3 regions of the Paenibacillus sp. FSL E2-0190 genome follow, and region 1 is predicted to be linked to each of the others. Evidence: riboswitches for the same ligand, from Rfam matches in the RefSeq annotation. Region 1 holds a riboswitch; each other region holds the start of a gene.
What was found. A riboswitch is a leader RNA that binds a small molecule or an ion and turns the genes downstream of it on or off. The one in region 1 is predicted to bind thiamine pyrophosphate.
Positions count from the first base shown of each region.

Region 2: another riboswitch for thiamine pyrophosphate. It lies ahead of NST25_RS02120 (ABC transporter substrate-binding protein); the one in region 1 lies ahead of NST25_RS12680 (ABC transporter ATP-binding protein).
Region 3: another riboswitch for thiamine pyrophosphate. It lies ahead of NST25_RS09480 (thiamine phosphate synthase); the one in region 1 lies ahead of NST25_RS12680 (ABC transporter ATP-binding protein).

Region 1 covers NZ_CP150306.1:2,940,253-2,945,484, forward strand. Annotated here, with positions in the region: gene thiD (bifunctional hydroxymethylpyrimidine kinase/phosphomethylpyrimidine kinase) at 1-197, opposite strand, end outside; gene thiM (hydroxyethylthiazole kinase) at 221-1,015, opposite strand; gene NST25_RS12670 (ABC transporter substrate-binding protein) at 1,057-2,094, opposite strand; gene NST25_RS12675 (ABC transporter permease) at 2,091-2,867, opposite strand; gene NST25_RS12680 (ABC transporter ATP-binding protein) at 2,848-3,543, opposite strand; TPP riboswitch at 3,742-3,845, opposite strand; gene NST25_RS12685 (amino acid ABC transporter substrate-binding protein) at 4,068-4,904, shown strand; gene NST25_RS12690 (amino acid ABC transporter permease) at 4,958-5,232, shown strand, end outside.
Region 2 covers NZ_CP150306.1:479,777-485,008, reverse strand. Annotated here, with positions in the region: gene NST25_RS02135 (pyridoxamine 5'-phosphate oxidase family protein) at 1-273, opposite strand, end outside; gene NST25_RS02130 (MFS transporter) at 434-1,654, shown strand; gene NST25_RS02125 (hypothetical protein) at 1,727-3,178, shown strand; TPP riboswitch at 3,337-3,447, shown strand; gene NST25_RS02120 (ABC transporter substrate-binding protein) at 3,609-4,658, shown strand; gene NST25_RS02115 (MTH1187 family thiamine-binding protein) at 4,737-5,030, shown strand; gene NST25_RS02110 (ABC transporter permease) at 5,027-5,232, shown strand, end outside.
Region 3 covers NZ_CP150306.1:2,228,959-2,234,190, reverse strand. Annotated here, with positions in the region: gene yfbR (5'-deoxynucleotidase) at 1-579, shown strand, start outside; gene thiH (2-iminoacetate synthase ThiH) at 663-1,778, opposite strand; gene NST25_RS09490 (thiazole synthase) at 1,812-2,579, opposite strand; gene thiS (sulfur carrier protein ThiS) at 2,635-2,838, opposite strand; gene NST25_RS09480 (thiamine phosphate synthase) at 2,877-3,479, opposite strand; TPP riboswitch at 3,596-3,697, opposite strand; gene NST25_RS09475 (SDR family oxidoreductase) at 3,785-4,657, opposite strand; gene NST25_RS09470 (GDSL-type esterase/lipase family protein) at 4,895-5,232, opposite strand, start outside.

The DNA.
Region 1 (5,232 bases):
GAATCAAGCTGCTGAATTATGGCGTCCAGAGTCACTGGATAAACCCCTTGGACACCCAGCGTATTCTGCGCTGTCACAGCTGTGAGGACGGACATGCCATAGACAGAAAGCTCTTGAAAGGTTTTTAGATCGGCCTGAATGCCAGCACCACCGCCGCTATCGGAGCCGGCAATGGTTAGAGCTTTGGATATAATCATCGATTTCACTCCTTTGAGGGTCATTAACTGAGCTGTTTGATACTAGATCTTTCTAGGAAGACTTCTGGCGTGACCCATGTCAGTTGATTTAGAAACTCAACCTGAAAGCTTCCCGGCCCTTGACCAGTTGTTAGTTCAGCGGCGATTTCAGCGGCTACTCCATAGAAGGAGAGGGCTTCCACTGCAGCCTCCAACGAGGCACCTCCACTTACCGCGAGAAATGCACCCACAACAGCGCTGAGCAAGCAGCCAGTTCCTGTAACCTTCGTGAGAATAGGGTGACCGTTGCTGGCAATATAAGTGTTTTTTCCATTCGTGATCACATCGTCTTTTCCAGTTATGATGACCACACAGCTTAACTTCCTCGCAGCAGCTTCAGCCAAAAGGACTACATCGCCTTCACCTTCGCCAGCATCCACCCCTTTAATGGACCAACTCTCTCCAATGACATTAGCGACTTCAGCTACATTCCCCCGCAGTGCGGTGATTTGCATCTCATTCACTAGCTTTTGAGTGACAGCGGTCCGATAAGAAGTTGCGCCTGCACCTACCGGGTCAAGCACTAGGGGAACCCCGTGTTTATTAGCGGATTTACCAGCGAGCAACATAGATTGAATGGCGTAGTCATTGAGTGTGCCTATATTTAGAACTACAGCAGACGACATAGCGGCGATGTCGATCACTTCTTCGTGGGCATCCGCCATAAAGGGAGAGGCACCCAGCGCCAACAGACCGTTGGCTGAGAAATTGGCTACTACAATATTAGTGATGTTGTGGATCAAGGGGTTGGATTCCCGTACTTTGGCTAAGTAACTCATCATAATTCCTCCTCAAGCTTGTATGAATAACTAACTAAACGTTACAGATTGATAAAAGCTTCCTGTGCTTTAATATCTTCTGGTAGAAGATCGTTGGTGGATAACCACAGCTGAACCTTTTCCCAAGATGTCGGGTCTTGATAACCAAAAGATTGATCGCCAGCATTCATCAGTGGCAGTAGAATCTCAAGACTTTTTTTCTCAATCTCCTTGTCGAGCGGTGAAGTTGCATCTTCATGTGCAACCAGTAAATCCAGGGCTTGTTCAGGATTCTGCTCCACAAATATCTGTCCTTTTGTTATGGCATTTAGAAATTTTTTGAAGTAGGCTTCAGAATTTTGCAATCCTTGTTCGCTGGCCACCAGCACAAGCTCATAATAGTCAGGTACTCCGTAATCCGTTGGATTAAGCGAGGTGACCGGATGTCCCTCTTTTTCAAGGATCAGTTGTTCATGGTTGATGAACCCGCCCATTATTGCGTCCACTTGTCCTGTAGAGATCGCAGGGATAAGGTCAAAACCTACGTCAATCAGCTTGGCGGATGAAGGATCGCCTCCATCACTCTGGATCATTGTCCGAATCATTGCTTCATAGAGCGGAATGGAGGAATAGCCGATTTGTTTTCCCACGAGCTCTTTGGGACTATGAATACTGCCTGCCTGAGGAACCATCAGATGATTCAGTGGATGCCGCACGATAGCTGCAATCGAACGTACAGGAATTTTCTCGCCGCGTGCCATAAGTACCTGAGGCTGATAGCTGAGCGCTAGATCAATTTGATTTGCTGCTACAAGCTTTAGGGCGTCATTGCTGTCCGCAGGCATTTTGATCTCGACATCCAAACCTTCCTCTTGGAAAAAACCTTGCTGTTGCGCAGCGTATAGAAAGGAATGAACGGCATTGGGATACCAATCAAGCATAATCGTCAGCTTGTGTGACTGTTTATTTTCGGAATTGGAGGAACCGGTTTGGGAGTTGTTATTTAGCTTGTCTGCCTTCCCGCAGCTGCTTAAGAGCAAAAGTGTGCATACTAGAAATACAGAAATAAGTCCTCGTTGTGGTGATTTTAAATGATTCATTGGTTAGATCCTCTTTTCTTTAAAAATAATTGTTCGAGTAAAGCTATCGCCAGAAAAAGCACAACACCAAGCGCGGACAGCAGAAATACAGCCGCGAACATTTCATCGCTCTGCATATTTCCGGCCATTCTGCGGCTGAAGTAACCGAGTCCTTTACTGCCGCCGAGCCATTCCCCGATAGTAGCTCCGATGACGCAGTATACAATGGACAGCTTTAAGCCAGAGAAAAAAGCAGGCAACGCCAGTGGAATTTGGGTTTTGACAAGCAGCTGCCAGCGGTTTGCACCAAATGTTAATAATAAGTCCTTGTAAGTCTGGCCACTTGTACGAAGTCCATCATATGTACTCACTACAACTGGAAAAAAAGCCGTCAAAAACACCACAGCCACTTTGCTCCACAGCGAATATCCGAACCACATAATAAAAATGGGCGATAGCGCAATTAATGGGACCGTCTGGCTAATGATAAGGAAGGGATAGATGGCCTTTTCTACGGGGCGAAACAGGAACATTCCAATACCCAGCAATACACCAAAAATCACAGAAAGGACAAAACCTACCAGTATCTCCTGCAAGGTCGCTAATAAATGCTGTCCAAATAATAATTGCCTGTGCTCGATCAATGCGATGCCAATAGATGAAGGTGCAGGGAGAATAAAGGCTGGAATCAAGTGAAGGCGAACAGCTGACTCCCAGATTACAAGAATGAGCAGTACCAGAAGAAGGAAGGGACCATAGTTGTCTAGATGTTTTTTAAAAGGTATAGGTTGCATGCAATCTTCGCTCCAACTCTGCCCGTAGTGCTATAAACCGGGGTTCATAGTTCATCTTATAATGTCTTGGTTTTGGTAGATCGACAATGATCTCCTGTAATTCGCTGTGCGTACCGCCAGATAATAAATAAATCCGGTCACTGAGCAATAGGGCTTCTTCCAGATCATGAGTGATGAGCATAATCGTCTGATTCAGTTCACCCCATAACTCCAACAGCCAACGGTGTATCTCACGTTTGGTCATGGCATCGAGAGCGCCAAAGGGCTCATCCAGCAGCATAAGACCACTTCCGCCTCCAGCCACTAAGGTGCGCAGAAATGCTACTCGCTGTTTCATACCTCCCGAAAGTTCATGGGGATAAGCCTTCTCTACATCTGTTAAGCCGAAGCGGGCCAACATTTCCCGAATCTGAGTGATCGTTTTCTGTTTACTAAATCTGGGCTTGATCTCCCAGGGCAAAAGGCAGTTGTCGAGCACTGTTCTCCAAGGCAGCAATAAATCCTGCTGAGGCATATAAGCGATCTGACCTAAACGACTAGCGGTTGAGGGGAGCGTAGGGAGTTTTATTTTTCCATGAGTAGGTTCGAGTAAACCGGCAACCGTTTTGAAAAATGTGCTTTTCCCGCATCCGCTAGCACCTACTACGGAGACGAATTCCCCTTGCCTGATATCCATGGATAGATTTGCGAATACAGGGGGTTGTTCAGTTTCCGGAAAAGAGTAGGTTAGGCCTTGAATAGATAAAATGGTCGTGATGATCTAACCTCCTAATATTTTTGTGGAGCGTCTAAACAAATAAAGACCCATCCATTTCCAGAGGAAATGAATGGGTCAAAAAGTTCATTCTGCATAATAACACTTAACATGCTTGATGAAAATTCTGCTCCACTTCCCTCCGCTGGTATGATCCAGATCAGGTTCCAAGGGTCCGGAGCTTGAAGCTCCGTCTCAGTCGGCCGACTCCCCTAGTGAAATAACAGGTCCATATTAATTTGTTTATAAATATACCATATCTTTCTGAGAAGTAAAGAGAGAAAGAAGTGAAGGATTAATCCAAGATTGGGTAAGATATAAGTAGAAATCTAGTTAATATTACAATTCCGATGTATATAATCGGAAAAAAGTATTGACGATCATGTGATGGCAGTGTACTATTCAATTTACCGGAAAAAAACCGGATAGAGAGAGGGGATTTAATAATGAAAAAATGGAGTTTAACTATTATATTGGCGTTAACCGTGGTCCTTGTAGCGGCTTGCGGCAATAATTCGAATACCAATACGGCTGCTGAACCAACAGCTGGAACGAATGGTGGAGCAGCATCTTCAGCGCAAAACAGTTTGGAGGCTGTGAAGGCCAGCGGCAAATTGCGGATAGGTACAGAAGGGACTTATGCACCTTTTACTTATCATGACACTGCGGGGAAATTGACGGGTTTTGACGTGGAAATTGCCGAAGAAGTAGCCAAACGTTTAGGTGTTGAAGCTGAATTTTTTGAAACTCAGTGGGATGGTATTTTTGCTGGGATGGATGCGAAACGGTTTGATGTCATTTTTAATGAAGTTTCCATTAACGAAGATCGCAAAGTGAAATATGATTTCTCTGAACCCTATATTGTATCCAAGGCAGTATTGATCGTGAGCGAAAACAATGAGGATATTAAGACCTTTGCTGATCTAAAGGGTAAAAAAGCAGGACAATCCCTGACTAGTAACTTATCCGACATCGCTCGTGAGAACGGTGCTGAAATCGTAGCTACGGACGGTTTCAATCAAGCGATGGATCTGCTGACTTCGGGACGTATTGATGCAACTGTGAATGATGGCTTGTCTTATCTGGATCTGAAAAAACAAAAACCAGATGCAAAAATTAAAGTGGTTGATGAGATTCCTGAAGGCTCACAAAGTGCTGCGGTATTCCTGAAAGGCAATGATGAGCTGGTGAATGCGGTCAGTGATGCGATTAAAGAGATGAAAAGTGATGGAACGTACTTGAAAATTTCCGAGAAATACTTTGGAGCTGACGTTTCAAAATAATACAAGGCTAGCAAGGCTAATTAAGCCTAGAAGCTAAAAAGGATGTCTGAATAATGGATGACCGCAAAATACAAATTTTCTTAGATACACTGCTACCCCTGCTTAAAGCCGGGGTGGCTTTTACCATTCCGTTGGCGCTACTTTCCTTTGTGCTTGGATTGATTTTGGCGATCCTAACCGCGTTGGCACGTCTTTCACCGTGGGTAATTCCGAAGCTAATCGCCCGTTTTTATGTATGGGTCATTCGGGGAACCCCGTTGTTAGTGCAGCTATTTATTATATTTTATGGTTTGCCGGCTGTTGGTATTGTACTCGACCCTTTCATTGC
Region 2 (5,232 bases), 2.5 Mb from region 1:
ATCCTTAGAGACGGTAGCAGTTGCTTCAATCTCCAGCACATCTTTGCTTCCGCCTGCCTCATAGCCAAGCAGTACAAAAGCATTCGGATTATCGGATAACTCCTCCACTTTATGAGTTTTGCGATTTGTAGCCAAATAAATTCTCAAACCCTCATGGAAAATGGCCATATAACGTACTTTCGGCTTATTTCCTTCTTCGATCGTACCAAAGGAACCGAACTTGTTGTCATCCAATGCCTTAATAATGAGTTGCTCCAGTTGTTTGTTATCCATTACGTAAATCTCTCCCTTCAAGCATGTAAACAAAAGTTTATATATCCAAGCTCACCGTTTGGATTTATCATAACAATGGTGCTTATTATAATGTACCCTTCAGGTTCACATTGAATCCGACCTTACCTCATAAACTACTTCAAGATAAGGAGCTTACTTCGTGAAAAAACTGATTTGGATCGGCTGTCTTTCCTACTTCGTTATCGGTCTGGCACATGTTGTGCTGGGATCTATTCTGCCCGTTCTACTGCAACATTATGATCAAAATTATAGTGCTGGCGGTGAATTAATCTTTAGTCAATTCGCTGGTTTTTTAGCAGGTGTGTTGGTCTCTCCCCTGCTTAATCGCCGCTTCGGAAAACGTGGAGGCATCCTCATTGCCACCAGTCTTCTACTAGTTGCAGAAATTGCCTACGCCTTTCTACCGCCTTGGGGCTGGATGTATGTTATCGCTGTTGCCGCAGGTTTTGGTTTCGGGATGATCGAAGCTGTTATCGGCACCATTATTATTGGTGCTGTAACCGAAGGAACTGCTATTGCAATGAGCCGGCTTGAAGTGCTATTCGGGATAGGCGCACTCGTGATGCCGCTTATCGCCAGTCCGCTCATTGCTGCCGGAGCGTGGAGATTGGCCTTTCTAATCGTCGCTGCCTTCTCCTTAATTTCTCTTATCCTCTGGACAAGAGGGCATTTCGGTAATCTACAACGAATGCTGGATGAACGCGCCTCTGTCCAAGGAGCAGACAATTCGCAATCCTCAAGCTCACGTTCTAACAAAAAATTTCCGTATAAAGGTAAGCAATGGATTCTGTTAGGGATCTTCATCGTTTTCTTTTTTCTTTATGTAGGCACAGAGATGAGTTTAGTCAACTTTATGCCGGCTATCTTTATTGCCAAGCTAGGGATGACGGAGTCTGCCGCAGCACTGACAGTCACTTTCTTTTGGCTGGCGATGTCTACAGGAAGATTGTTTGCGGGTGTAATTGCCGAAAAAATATCTTATCGCGTGTACATTCTCAGCAGCTGTTTACTAACCTTGTTACTGCTGACACTCTTTCCGTTCACTGACAATCGAATGGCTGCTTTCATTGTAATTCTGCTGCTGGGGCTGTTTATGTCCGGTATTTTCTCCATTGCTTTAGTCTACTCCAGCAAAATGCTGCCTGGCACCGAAGAGTCAACACCCAGCATTATGATTGCTTCCGGAGGTGTTGGCGGTGCTTTGCTACCTCTGTTTATGGGCTGGTCTATGGACCATTTAGAAGTGGCACAAACAGCCGGATTACTGGCCGCTTTTGCCGCCTTCTTGTTTCTGCTAAGCATTGCCGCATGGAGGTTCCAGTCCATGCAAGCGTTGAAAGGAAAGAGTTCCCGTATTTAGAACAGTATCAACGTTATCCTTTTAGGGTAATGTGATCTATAAGCATATTCTGAGCACAAGGATGGACGATGAATGAATGAGTCTTCAACTGAGCCTTTGTTACATACTGCGCTCATGCAGTTTATATTTCCCTTTTCTATAAAAAAGGGCGATTCTAAGCAGCTTATCCAGCAATTACAGGACGACGGCTTCACACGTTTTTTTCTGGATAATAAAGAGCTTGAAGCTGCCTATTACGGAGATGGCTACTGTGTTTCCCATGAACGAATGGAGCGCACCTATTTACCGTTTGCTGCACATGTCCTTTTTCCACGCAGGAAGGATGCCGACTCGTTTCGCCGTTTTTCCAGAGTAAATAATCTCGACTGCATTCTGGAGATTCCGCAGCAATCTATATTTTTCAAAATTCTCTCGACGGATATATTCATATGTCCTTTTCAGCTTGGATTCGTGACGATACGTGTCCAGCTGGAGGGGGATTCAATTCCCTTTAGTATTGCCCTAGAATTCGCGGATCGTTTCCGTGCGCTAGAGAATACCTTCATACAGGATGATTACACTTATATTCATTGCGGGGAACAGACCTATGAGATGGTAGAGGATTTTGTCTTCCGAAATTTGGTGGATGGACTGGAGCCATATCTGGATCAATCGGATATCAATGGGGCTTATTTCGAGACCCTTCCTTTTTTCGTAGATGAAAGAATGCAGGTGCAAGCTTTTTACGGCTTTCAGAATGAAGAAAGCTCTGATGAGATTAGTGTAAATCTACGCTATCGCGCCTCACAGCTTGATGGAATTAATCTGAACGGAAAGCCCTATGCCAGTGCCAGCGATCCAGCGTATATTGCAAACTATTGTCATGAGCATTCCTATAATCGCTGGGGTCCAGACACATATTATATGATGAATGAGCAAACCTTTTGCTGCATGACCCGCGCTGAACAGGAGATTGCTGTTAGTCTAGCCAACCAGATGTACGGGCAATATTATTACGGATTTTTACTCAATATTTTCCACAAAATCGTTCTGCTAAAGCTCGCCAATATGCACTCCCGACTTCGGATTAATCATGATTATGAGGAAATAGACAATCTAATCTACTCCATCAATAAGTTCTCGGCAAAGTTCTACTTCTTGGAGTTGATTTCCCAGTCGCAGGGCCGGGAGATATTTCTTCAGCTGCGTAAAGTATACGGAAACGACGCTTTGTTCGAGGAAGTGAAAGAAACCTTAAATGACCTGTTTCAGTATCAGGATAAGTTTCAGTCCAAGCGACGGGATAATCTGCTGATGATTCTTACTGTATTTACGGTAGTAAGCGGGATTTACGGCATGAATCAGGTCATTGACGATCTGGATGGAAAGATTCAATGGAGTAAAATGATTGGTTATTCTCCCTTTGAATTTCTTGCCCTCTTCGTGATCATGAGCGGGATTCTGATCAGCGTTGTCCTCACGCTAGGGGCGCTGGTTAGTGAGCTTAAACGGCGTCACCGCAAGAAATATAAAGATCTAGACTAGCAAAAAAGAAACTACTTGATTGGAAAAATTCAGGAGTGCACTACTAGACATTCCGAGTACAGCCGTCTATAATACACCGTATGCGAGAAATATAAGATATAAAGTATGGGTACAAAACTTATGCTTACTTATATTGCACATAGAAATACCCGTTAACTTCATAGAACCAGGGGTGCTGGAATTGGCCGGCTGAGATTGTATCCCACAAGATACTGACCCTTATACCTGATCTGGATAATGCCAGCGTAGGAATCGCCAATTGGTTCTGGTCCCTGTGACCTTAACTAACCTTGCGCCAAGCCAGCGTCCCGATCACTCGGGGCGCTTTTTTTGTAAGATCACTAAAAGATGTAGAAAAACGTACATACTACACTTTACGGTTCATGTTGTGAAGACGGGATTCTTGTAACCTTAAAGGAGAGAAGAAGACATGCACCTTAAAAAAGCACTTACGTTGTGCCTCACCTGTGTACTCATTCTTGCCATTGCCGGATGCGGCAGCAACAATGGGAATACAGCCGGAAACAAAGCAAATGCTACTGATCCAACTGCTGCGGCTGGGACGGATGCTCCAAAAGAGCTCACCAAAGTTAAAGTCGCACTCGACTGGACACCGAACACGAATCATACCGGTCTATACGTAGCTAAGGATCTTGGTTACTACGCTGAAGAAGGTCTGGACGTCGAGATCGTTCAGCCAGGCGCAGCGGGTTCTGATACTATGGTTACTTCTGGCGAAGCCGCATTTGGCATCAGCGCCCAAGAAGGATTAACACTAGCCCGTCTACAAGGCGTGCCCCTTGTCTCGATAGCAGCTATTATTCAGCATAATACGTCGGGATTCGCTGCTCCAGTAGATCGCAATATTAAATCACCAAAGGATTTCGAAGGTAAAACCTACGGAGGCTGGGGCTCACCGGCCGAAGAAGCAGCCATGAAAGCTATCATGGATCCTGAAGGTGGCGATGTGAAAAAGGTGAAGCTGATCAGTATCGGTGAAGCTGATTATTTTACCGCCGTCAAACGTGACATTGATTTCGCCTGGATTTTCTACGCTTGGACTGGTGTTGAGGCTGAGTTGCGTGGCGAGCCATTGGATATGCTGTACTTAAAGGATTATGCGCCGCAGCTCGATTATTACACGCCTGTGCTGACGACGAGTGAGAAGCAAATTGCAGATCATCCTGATCTGGTGAAGGCCTTCATGAAAGCCACATCAAAAGGTTATCAATATGCCATAGATCATCCGGAAGAGGCTGCCGGTATGTTATCGAAGGCCGTTCCTGACCTGGACGCCGACCTTGTCCTAGCTAGCCAAAAATGGCTTAGCCCAAAATACAAGGACGATGCTGCCCGCTGGGGCGAGCAAAAAACCGAGGTCTGGCAGAATTATGGCGACTGGATGTACGATCTGAAGTTGCTGGATAAACCGCTGGATGCTGCTAGTGCATTCAGTAATGATTTTTTACCGGCGGAGTAAACAACAATTGTAATGAATTACTTCGTTATCAAAGTTGGCTTTTTAAACTTACCTTATAAAATGAGAGGATTGATTATTGTGGCTAACACCCTACTAAGCATTCAAGTAATTCCAAAAACTCCGAACAATGAGGATTCCATCCCATACGTAGATAAAGCGATTGAGGTCATTCAGAAATCCGGTGTTAAACATCAAGTGAATCCACTGGAAACCACAATGGAAGGTGAGCTTAGCGAGCTGCTGGAGGTTGTGCGTCAGATGCAGGAGGCGTTGATCGAAGCAGGCAGTCCAAGCGTAATTTCGCAGATCAAAATCGCTCATAATCCTAACGGAATCAGCATGGATAAATTGACGGAGAAATATCGGCCGTGAGATCGACATGGAAGCTAATATGGCCGCCCCTTGTGGCGGTCGTCTTCTTTTTAACCGTATGGCAGCTATCTGTATCTGTATTTCATATTGAATCCTGGATTCTGCCGAGTCCTGCTGATATTGCCCGTGAATCCACCAGTAACGCTTCTGGTCTTTGGGCTCATACGATGGCTACGCTGCGGCTCACTTTAATTGGTTTTCC
Region 3 (5,232 bases), 710 kb from region 1:
TATCGTCTTCAGTATATTCAGCGCTGGAGCTTGATGCGCAGCACCGCACCGGAGAACGTCGCTGAGCATTCTTTTCATGTTGCATTGCTCACACATATGCTCTGTTCCATCGGTAATGTTCATTTTGGACGTTCACTAAACGCGGAACGAGCAGCAACCATAGCTCTGTTCCATGATGCCAGCGAAGTGTTCACAGGTGACATCGCCACGCCGGTAAAATACAACAATCCTCGCTTGCTCACCAGCTTCCGGGAAATGGAGAAAGTTGCGGCTGATCGCTTAACTGGAATGATTCCATCAGAGCTGAAAAGCATCTACACTCAGCTTATACGACCGGAAGACAGCCCTCCCGATTCGGAGGACATTCTGCTGCACAGCTATGTGAAAGCCGCTGATCGGCTGGATGCTTATTTGAAATGCGTATGGGAAGTTGCTGCAGGAAACCGAGAATTTGCCGCCGCGAAGGAGCAGACAGCAGCAAAACTTCGTGGGCTTGACCTGCAGGAAGTGGATTATTTTCTGACTCATATGGCACCGAGTTTCGAAATGTCTCTCGATGAGCTCTCTGCCGGAAACTAAACACCCTCTATACAATAAAAAATGGACCTCCGCATGAATCTCGCAGGGGTCCATTTAGTGATTAATAATTGATAATACAAGCGTTACGTTGTTGATTCGGTCAGGATATCCCAGTCTTTAAAAATGGGCTGCAAACCCTTCGTATATAGCATTTCCGTAATCTCCTGCACACTACGGCTATCGGATATTTCGAATTGCGGAGTTCCCCCTGCATTAGTGTGACCGCCCACCTCAGTAGTGACCCCGGCTGACATCTTTGTTATTCCTAGATGAATTAAATGATCGCGTAGAGAGGCAGGCTCTCGTGTAGATAAAGTAATGCCCGAACGGGGTAAAAATAACCGGTATGCCAAAATAATCTGCACTAGCGATCGGTCGGTAACATCACACTCCGGGTTAAATTCCCCTAAATAAGGCCGAAACCGTGGAGGTGACAGACTGATCTCGCAATCTGGATACCGATCCTGCAAATAGCGGGCATGCATGGCACTTTGGAATGCCTCTTGCCGCCAATCATACATCCCGAGCAACGTACCAATATTCACAGAACGAAAACCTGCCTGACAGCCGCGTTCAGGTGCATCCAGGCGATTCCGGTAGTTTCTTTTAGGCCCTTTAACATGCAGCTTTCTGTAAGTCTCCTGGTGGTACACCTCTTGGTATAGTGTTAATCCATCCACCCCTGCTTGAAGAAGCTCTTTATATTCTGCAGTTGATAGAGGATTTATCTCAATACTGACAGAGGAAAAAAATTCCCTAAGTACATCTACACAATCCTTAATATATGAGACAGGATTCTCCCGGCGCGATTCACCAGTCAAAATGAGGATATGCCGCAGACCTGTAGCTGCAATCTTCTCAGCCTCCCTGCGAACCTCCTCCAAGGACAGCTTTTTACGCGGAAAATCATAAATGGAGCTGAAGCTGCAGTAGGTACAATGATTCACACAAAAATCCGCAAGATACATCGGTGTGAACAGCTGCATCGAATAACCAAAATGTGCACGGGTCAGTCGCTGTGCAGCCAACGCCATCTCCTCTAGCAGCGGCGTTGCTGCCGGAGAGAGCAATGCCAGCAAATCATTTTCGTTCAGCTTGTCTTTTCCAAGCGCCCGCCTAACGTCATCCTCCCGGAACTCCTTCCACAGCTGCTCATAAGGATACTGCTCCAAGCGGGCCAGTGTGTCAAAAAAGCTCATGCTAATCTTCCCTCCTTTCGTGACCTATCAAATTCAGTTCAAAAATCCAGTCAACGGTGACGAAGCAAAAGCAACTTCTTCTACAGGACCGAGTCCTGCCAAATAAGCTTTGCGGCCAGCGGATATCGCCTCGCGGAACGCTTCCGCCATGACGAGCGGATTACGTGCCGTTGCAATAGCCGTATTAAGCAGAACAGCAGCGGCCCCCATCTCCATTGCTTCCGCCGCTTCCGAGGGCTTGCCAATCCCGGCGTCTACAATAATCGGCAAATTCACTTCTTCAATAAGAATACGCACAAGCTCCTTAGTGCGCAGGCCGCGATTCGTCCCGATCGGCGCACCAAGCGGCATCACAGCAGCAGCACCGGCATCTCTCAGACGTAAAGCAGCCGAAAGGTCCGGACTCATATATGGCAATACTACAAAACCCTCCGCTGCTAAAATCTCTGTAGCTCGTATGGTCTCCAGATTATCTGGAAGCAGGTATTTCTGATCATTGATCACTTCGATCTTGACCCAGTTCCCCAGTCCCGCAGCTCTTGCTAATCTTGCAATACGGACTGCCTCTTCCGCTGTACGCGCTCCTGAGGTATTAGGCAGAAGAGTCATGTGGCCGGGAATGTGGTTCATGATATTTTCTGCTCCACCTTGCGGGTCCACTCGGCGAAGCGCTACAGTAATCACCTGAGAACCAGAGCTTGCGATCACTTCGGGGATCAACGTATTCCGGCTATATTTTCCGGTTCCGATAAATAATCTACTGGTTAATTCGATACCGCCAATATGTAACGGGTCATGCATGAAATTACCTCCCTTTGGTTCTTATAAATTTCTCAAAATTCTATACCGCTCCATCTCAACCCCCACCAACAAAGTGCACCAGTTCCAAACGATCATCCTCGCTCAGAGCAGTACTTTCATAATTCTCCTTACTGACAATTTCTCCATTCAGCTCAATGATCATCAGACGACCTGACCACTCAGGAAGACTGATCAAATCAGCTATAGTTTGAATACCACCAGAACACTCTGCGGATTTCCCGTTAATCAACAGCTTCATTCTGAATCACCCCCTTCGCCCGTGCTGTTACCTCCAGGCTATGAATGAACCGCCTTATGAATAGCTTTGGCGGCCTCATAAGGATCATCCGCTCCGCAAATACCGGACATCACAGCAACTCCTGCCGCACCTTTCCTGATGATCTGCGCCGCATTAGCGGGGCTAATTCCGCCAATCGCAATTACAGGAATAGAGCTGGTCTTCACCGTTTCTGCAAGCAGCTCTAACCCACGTGCGGGCAGCCCTAACTTGCTATCCGAGGGAAATACATGACCAAACAAGCAATAATCAGCTCCCTGCTCTGAGGCATTCGCCGCTTCTTCCGGAGAATGAACCGATCTCCCCAGCCGAAGCTGAGGTGCAATTCGCCGGGCTGTACCCGGACTCAGACTGTGCCAGGCCAACTGAACCCCCGCGGCACCAGCTGCCAAGGCTACATCTATTCGGTCGTTGATTATCAGTTTGGTAGCGGGCATACCGGCAGCCAACAGCTCCTGTGCCGCAGCGAGTAGTTCGTGTGCAGGACATTGCTTATCTCTCAGGTGAATATAATCGACCCATATCTGCACCGTGACAGCTAGTTCAACAAAATGTCTCAGTTGCAGCTTGCCGTCTGATATTAGATGGATCTCAGCTTGCAATATCACGATCTCCTCTCTCACTTCCCTATAGGTCAGTAAAAAACAAAAAAACTGCCTCCCGTAAGGAAGGCAGTCAGAATCTGTATATAGACGGCACTATAAATAGCCCGATAACAGAAATTCGTCCTCCACTTCCCTACGCTGGTCTTAACCAGATCAGGTTCAAAGGGTCCGGAAATCCATTCCGTCTCAGCCAATCGGCACCCCTAGTGACATAAATATACAATTTTAAAATGCTAACGTGGTTTATAGTAACATATTTTTTTATTGAAATACACCCATTTATTCACATTAGCTGTACTGATCTAACCGTTTACTACCTCGCCACCATTTACATGAATAACCTGTCCAGTCACATAACTGGAATCGTCAGAGGCCAGATATACATAGGCTGGTGCCAGCTCTTCTGGTTGTCCAGGCCGTTTCATAGGCTGTGTACCTCCAAACTCGCTAACCTGTTTTGCATCAAAGGTAGAGGGAATCAGCGGTGTCCAGATTGGACCTGGTGCAACACCGTTTACCCGTATGCCCTTCTCTGCCAGATTCGTGGACAAGGATCGTGTGAAGCTAAGAATAGCTCCTTTAGTTGATGAATAGTCCAGCAGCTGCGGGCTTCCGCGATAAGCGGTAATTGAAGTTGTATTTATAATGGTAGATCCTGCTTTTAAATGAGGCATAGCTGCTTTTGTTAAATAGAACATCGCAAATATATTCGTACGGAAAGTACGCTCAAGCTGCTCGGAAGTAATATCCTCGATCTTAGCTTGCGGATGTTGCTCTGCCGCGTTATTGATGAGAATATCAAGCTTTCCTAAGCCCTCCACCGTCTGTTTAATAAGATCCTTACAGAATTTCTCGTCACCGATATCACCTGGAATTAGGATACATTTGCGGCCTTCCTGCTCGACCTGACGTTTAGTTTCCTCTGCATCTGAGTGTTCATTAAGATATGAAATGACCACATCAGCGCCTTCTTTAGCAAAAAGCACAGCAACTGCACGCCCAATTCCGCTGTCTCCACCGGTAATTAATGCCGCCTTGTCTTGCAGTTTACCTGCTGCTTTATAATTTGCCGGCTCGTATTTGGGCAGCGGCGTCATTTCACTCTCAATCCCTGGCTGATGATGCTGCTCCTGTGGGGGTAAGGTTTTTGTAGCTTGTTTATTGTTGCCTGACATCTTCCCTATCTCCTCTCGTTAAGCAAATTGATAGTTAACTGATCGTCTTAGGATGGCACAACTATGCACGTTTATACGCTGGGTTTGTCATTTTCTTAAATTGCTTTACGAATCTTACTTACCACAATGAAAGTAGAAATAAACAACCGTGAGAGATACACTGCTGTAAGTGGAGAGGAATTCACTGCATACAAATAGACACAGCATCGCTGCTGTGCCTTGAATTGTTCACCCTGACTATTTTAGAGAAGAAACATGATTTTCTGCATTCACTTCATGTTCCAGCACCCACATAAAGTACAGAGCTTTGGCCGCTTTCTCCCGGGTCACTATAGCTTTAGGTTCTAGTTCTGTCCCATTGACCATTTCGCCTCTGGCAATCCCCACTTCAGATCTAATGAGTCCTAATTCATATGCACTTTTCACTTTTGAAATTAAATAAGGAGAAATGTCCGCTGTATCAACAAGCTGCGTCCAGGATACAAGAGGATAGTACATCGCACCTCTAGCTCCTGGCTCCAGATTCGAATCATAGCCAGGATCTCCTGGCACTACTGCTATGCCGTTATAATCAG